Flectobacillus major DSM 103: one gene and its partner. The protein of the gene in region 1 interacts with the protein of each later gene in a pairwise test. Links are inferred from orthologs where the notes say so. Each region holds a gene or a part of one and is shown on either strand. Other genes may lie near its edges. The genes, in order: FLEMA_RS69270 and topA.

Region 1 (3,038 bases):
AATAGCGTGCAAATTGGCCATAATAATATTGGCTATTTCTTCGTGCTTGATGTCGTCTTCTAATCCCGATAGCTGAGCGTACGATTTGTCGATATACACCTGTGTCCGATGAATCTGTTTTTGTAAATGCCTGATGATCTGCCCTTTTTCTTTGTCAAAAACATTTACTTTCGCAAAGGAATAATACAGTTCGTTGCTGGCTTGAATGGGGTCCTCTACCTTTTTCACTAAATCGCCACCTTCTTCTAGCATCGACAAAACTGGCTGATAATCAATGGTTTTTATATAAAAAGCACTTTGTTCCAATTGGTACACAATAGCCTGAATAATGGCCCAGCGTTGTTCTAGGGTAGGGTTTTGTAATAGCGTAATTTGGCTGTTTATCTGCTTAACGATTTCTTTCCCAAAAGTCGGAAATAGCTTATTCACTTGTCCTTCGGCTGCTACAAATGCCTCAAAACTTTGATCGATTGGGCGGTCGAGTTGTCCAAGTACCAAGTTATTATCTACTACCAATTTGTTATGAAACAAATCGAGTACTTCTGTTCCTTCAAATAAAATGATATTAGAACGATTGCCGTACATTTTGAATAATAGGCTAAAATCATTCTCAAAATACAGGACAAAAGCCCGCTCGTTCAAAAACTGATGCAGGCCTATTACCTTAGCACCAATTAACTCTTTGAATAAATCGACCGAGTTTCGACCAGCTCGACGGAAATCGTCGGGGAAGTTCAAACACGCAAAATCGGGATGTAATACCGCTTTTATATAAAATTCTCGTTTCTTTTTCCACTGTTTTCCATCGGTACAAAACCCCAAAACTAGCTCGTCTTTTTCTTGCGAAAAACATTCGGCCAATACCAACCCTGTAAGTTCCTGCTCTAATCGTTTTGATAACTGACGAAGGAAATAATAATTCGTTTGCATAATTTTATCGCTTGGGCTATCGGTATTACTACCGACAACATCATTTTTGTACAAAGGTACGTTAAAAACTGTACAGAGAAATAAATAGGTATTCTCCTCCGCTTGGTTTCTTAGTGAATTACAACTTTTCTGTATTCTGCCAGACTTTATGTATTTTTGTCAATTCATCAGACCGAGAGGATTATATGCTACTGGAAGATACATACAAAACCATCACTACTACAGCAGAAGGGCTTTTTAAAGACCGAGGCAGTAAATTTTTTGCCTATGCCTACCCTATCGAACAAGAAAGTGAAGTAAAAGAATTGGTCGAAATATTAAAGAAAGAACATTTTAAAGCTGTTCATCACTGTTATGCCTTTCGACTGGGGCAAGATAAAACCAATTTTCGGGTAAACGACGACGGCGAACCCGCAGGCTCAGCAGGAAAGCCTATTTTGAATGTATTATTGTCGAAAGATATTACCAATATTTTGGTAGTAGTTGTACGTTATTTTGGAGGTACTTTATTGGGTGTTCCAGGCCTGATTAATGCCTACAAAACAGCCACTTTAGAAGCTTTGGCCAATGCTGAAGTTATCGAAAAAACAGTTAACGAAATATATGACGTTAGTTTTGAGTTTATTCAAATGAACGATGTAATGAAAGTAGTCAAAGAATTTGGCCTAAAAATAAAAAACCAACAATTTGATAATCAATGTACTATTACCTTAGAGTTTCGTAAAAACATGACGAATCAGGTGATTGGCAAACTCGAAAAAATCGACAACATTACCATAGATTTTGTAGCAACAGTCTAGCCCAACTCCATTATTATGCCCCTTATTCCATCATCGTATCAAGCCCGTGGTATTTGGAAAAATGCCCACTTTTCTACGATTTATCCTAGTACCCTTCGCAAAGTAAAAGGTATTCAGTACGAGCGACAAAGAATTGAGCTTAACGATGGCGATTTTTTGGACTTAGATTGGAGTTATTGCTTATTGCCAAGCAGTGCTTTGGTGATTTTTACACATGGCTTTCTCGGAAACTCTACCCGACCGTACATTCTGGGAGCAACCAAGCTTTTTAATCAATCGGGCTGGGATACAGTTTGCTGGAATCATCGTGGGCTTAGTGGCGAAGCCAACCGCCTAGAAAGAGTAACCACACATGGAGGCTCTGACGACCTCGAATCGGTAATTAATCATGTTATGAGCCATACAAACTACCAACAGATTGTACTGGTTGGCTATAGCAAAGGTGGTAATATAGCCCTCAAATATGCTGGCGAAAAGGGTTCTCAAATTCCTGATGTTATCAAAAAAGTCATTGCTATTTCTGTACCAACCGATATTCAAGGAAGCGTAGATGCCATGGGTGAAAAGGGTTTTTATACCAAGCGTTTCAAAAATAAACTTCACCAGTTCTTATTACAACGCACACATCTTATTGACTCAAAATGGTTGGCTGAATTTGAAAAATTCCAAACCCTCGATGAATTTACAGGACATTATATCGCCCCTTTACATGGTTTACGCAATGCCCAAGACTATTACAATCGCTGTAGTGCCATACACGTTGTTGAACAAATCCGTATTCCTTCTTTGATTCTGAATGCCCAAAACGATCCTGTTTTATCTGAAAGCTGTGCTATTTTAGATATTGCTCGACAATCGGAATATATTTACTCTGAATTTCCGCAATACGGCGGACACTGTGGTTTTTATACGCCTAATCCAGATGGTATTTACTGGAGTGATTACCGTGCTTTGGCTTTTGCTACAGAATAATCGTTTTGGACACCCAAATTACTGAACAGACTTACTTGTTGGTAAAAGATTCACGGATTTGTAACACCACCAAGCCTGCAACAAAAAAACCAGTAATAAACCAGCCCACCATACGATAGTATTGATGGTACGCTTCATCAAAATATAGGTCAATCCCAATATTGATTAAACTTAGGATGGCAAAGCCATACAGCAAATATAATTTAGCCTTTTGCATAGAAATTTGATTGTAGAAATGAGAAAATAGTATATTTTAAAAACTTTACGACAAAATATTAGTCAGCATTTTCTATAAAAAGCTACTGTAATACCCTAAGACAAAGGCTTACTATATTC
Region 2 (3,412 bases), 390 kb from region 1 along the record:
CTAAATGTAGCGGCTTTGTGCCAATATCATATACCAAATTGGGGTTATAGGTACTTCTTACTTTGGTTAGTTCGCCATGAAGGTGTGTAATATTGCTAGAACCTGCACGCTCATGAAGGTTATCAACGTTTTGGGTAATAATATGAACATCAAAATACTCCTCCCACGTTTTTAGAATCAAATGTCCTCGATTGGGTTCTACTTTGGCTAGTTGGGCTCTGCGTTGGTTATAAAATTCTAATACCAATGCTGGATTTTTATGCCAACCTTCGGGTGTGGCTACTTCTTCTATAGCATGGTTTTCCCATAGCCCATTGGCATCTCGAAAGGTAGCTATACCGCTTTCGGCCGATATACCTGCTCCTGTTAACACAACGATTTTTTGTTTCTTTACCATAAGTGATAGAGGAAGTTAGTCAATTATGAGTTGAGAGTTTTTTATTTATGAATAGAAATATATTATAACTTAATGAAAAAGGCATAGAAATACAACGTGATTTTGTACTTCTATGCCTTTGGTAAGGTTTTGGGGAAACACTATTTTTTACGTCCTCGGGTTGGGGCTGGAGTTTCCTCACCTAGCTTAATACAATCTTCTAGGGTAAGGTCGGCAGCAACCATATCTTTGGGTATTTTCACGTTTCGTTTTCCAATTTGGATATAGGGGCCATATACGCCATTGACGACCTTAATGCTTTCATTTTCAGGGAATTCTTTGATATATTTATTAGCTTCTTGATTTCTTTTAGCAAGAATAATTTCAATAGCTCTTTCTAAAGTAATACTGGTCAAAGAATCTGTTTTGCCCAATGAGAAATACTTGCCATCGTGTTTTACGTAAGGGCCAAATCTACCTTTTCCTGTAGAAATAGGCTGTCCTTCAAATTCGCCCAAAGCACCGCCTGCATCGGCAGCTCTTTTGGCCAGAATCAACTCGATAGCCCTAGGTTCTTCAATGGTAAAAGGGTCGTCGGTTGCTTCTAGGCTTACAAATTTGTCGTCGTGTTTTACGTAAGGCCCTAGCTTGCCTGCTCCGATAATGATTGGTTTGTCTTCATAAAAACCAATTTCACGGGGTAAGCGAGGTTTTTCAAAAAGCTCTAATACTTCTTCAAAGGTAATAGACGAAAGGAGCTTGTCTTTGGGGAGGTTGACAAAAATAGGCTTTTCTTCGTCTTTGGTATCGCCTAATTGAGCATAAGGCCCAAATTTACCCAATTTCACCGAAACAGTTTTACCAGTGTTGGGGTCTATGCCAAGTTCACGGGTTGACGAAGCCGAACTTCTTTCTGCGTTTTTACTTTCTTCAATCGTTTTATGGAAATCTTTGTAGAAATTGTCAATCATTTTTGACCATTCTATATTTCCCTGAGCGATTTCGTCAAATTCATCTTCCATATCGGCGGTGAATTTGAAATCAACAACGCCTTTGAAATTACTTACCAAGAAATCGTTGACAACCATTCCTACCGACGTTGGGAATAGCTTACTTTTTTCGGCACCGTAGGTTTCTTTGCTGGTTTTTTCAGTAATTTTATCACTTTTCAAAACCAATTCTTTAAAATCTCGTTCTTTGCCTGGTCTATCTTCTTTTACAACATACTCACGTTTGATAATAGTAGAGATAGTAGGTGCATAAGTAGAAGGACGGCCAATGCCTTTTTCCTCAAGAGCTTTTACCAAACTGGCCTCGGTATAGCGAGGAGCTGGGCGGCTAAAACGCTGTGTAGCCTTGAGGGTGTCTAAGTTGAGGATTTGGTTGACATTGAGCGGAGGAAGCATTTTTGAGTTTTCTTCATCTTCTTCGTCATCTTTACTTTCCAAATATACCGCCAAGAAACCATCAAATTTGATTACTTCACCTTGTGCAATAAGCTCTTCGGGGGTACTCGAAATCGTGATACTTGCTGTTGTACGCTCTAGCTGAGCATCGGCCATCTGCGAGGCAATCGAACGCTTCCAGATAAGTTCGTACAAACGTTTTTCTTTGGGGTCGGCACCAGCAGATGTTACCGAAAAATCGGTAGGACGAATGGCTTCGTGAGCTTCCTGAGCCGATTCGTTTTTGGTTTTATATTGACGAGTCTGTACGTATTGATTGCCAAATTGGTCGATAATCGCAGCTTTTGCCTTTTCGATAGCCTCTTCCGAAAGATTGGTAGAGTCGGTTCTCATATAAGAAATTTTACCAGCTTCATAAAGCTTTTGAGCATAAAGCATGGTAGATGCTACTGAATAACCTAACTTTCGAGAAGCCTCTTGTTGGAGTGTCGAAGTAGTAAAAGGAGGAGAAGGAGATTTTTTGGCAGGTTTGGTTTCTAAAGATTTAATTTTGAAACTAGCTCCAATACATTTTTCCAAGAAACTACGAGCCGTGTCTTCAGTTTCAAAGTTTTTGGGAAGTTCGGCCTGTAAGACTTTATTGCCTTCCAATAAAAACTGAGCCACCACTTTAAAAGACGATTTGCTGTCGAAAGTTTCTATATCACGTTCACGTTCTACGATAATTCTAACAGCAACCGACTGCACACGCCCAGCAGAAAGTCCTTTTTTTACTTTCGACCACAGAACAGGCGAAAGCTCAAAACCAATAAGGCGGTCGAGTAATCGGCGAGCCTGTTGGGCGTTTACCAAGTCCATGTCGATAGTCCGAGGATTCTGAATGGCATTTTGGATAGCCTTTTTGGTAATTTCTCGGAAGACAATCCTTTTGGTATTATCGGCCAAGCCTAGGGCTTCTTTTAAGTGCCACGAGATAGATTCCCCTTCACGGTCATCATCGGTTGCTAACCAAACTTCCTCTGAAGACTTTGCTAGGGACTTTAACTCGTTGACTACCTTTACTTTGTCAGGAGATATTTCATAAGTAGGCTTGAACCCATTTTCAATATCAATAGCCATGCCTTTGTCGGGCAAATCACGGACGTGACCAAAAGAAGATTTTACGGTAAAATCTTTACCTAGATAGCCTTCAATGGTTTTTGCCTTGGCTGGCGATTCTACTATTACTAAGTTTTTCGACATATCTTTTTAAAACAACTTTACAGATACCTGTAATCAGGATTTTCTATCTATTGTGTAGATAGATGAATACTCTTTTGCCCCAAATATATAAACTTCAATTCAAAAATACCTTGTAAAATCCTTTATATGCCCGAAAAAACGATAGTTTTATCAGATAAGAACCTATTTAATCCATTAAAAAATGTTTTTGAAAGCCTCTTTGAAGTTCTTGCCAATCGGAATTTCTATGCCTTTTACATTCATTTCTTTTTCGTTGAATGAATAAATCCAATTGATATTAACAGCGTAGGTTTTGTGTACCCGAATCAGGTTTTGGCTTTTTACTTGTTCCAGAAACGAGCTTAGGCTAAGCCGCATTGTTATTTTTTGGGAAGTAGTATAAAGGTGG

What was found.
Region 2: the proteins of FLEMA_RS69270 (region 1) and topA interact in binary tests that used the Escherichia coli proteins (3 or more experiments, as listed by UniProt). The link is inferred for Flectobacillus major DSM 103 from one-to-one orthologs.

What each region holds. Positions count from the first base shown.
Region 1 is NZ_KE386491.1:2,765,375-2,768,412, forward strand. What follows is about bases 219-2,922. They hold FLEMA_RS69270 (YigZ family protein), read left to right. Parts: upstream 219-1,115; coding sequence 1,116-1,730; downstream 1,731-2,922. Other genes in these bases: FLEMA_RS0120215 (NFACT RNA binding domain-containing protein), read right to left, coding at 219-930; FLEMA_RS69275 (YheT family hydrolase), read left to right, coding at 1,746-2,702; FLEMA_RS0120265 (hypothetical protein), read right to left, coding at 2,734-2,919. In the rest of the region: more of FLEMA_RS0120215, read right to left, coding at 1-218.
Region 2 is NZ_KE386491.1:2,372,664-2,376,075, reverse strand. The notes cover bases 282-3,359. They hold topA (type I DNA topoisomerase), read right to left. Parts: upstream 3,025-3,359; coding sequence 538-3,024; downstream 282-537. Other genes in these bases: FLEMA_RS68580 (LytR/AlgR family response regulator transcription factor), read right to left, coding at 3,199-3,359; FLEMA_RS0114645 (SIR2 family NAD-dependent protein deacylase), read right to left, coding at 282-397. Also shown: more of FLEMA_RS0114645, read right to left, coding at 1-281; more of FLEMA_RS68580, read right to left, coding at 3,360-3,412. UniProt on the Escherichia coli protein: Releases the supercoiling and torsional tension of DNA, which is introduced during the DNA replication and transcription, by transiently cleaving and rejoining one strand of the DNA duplex.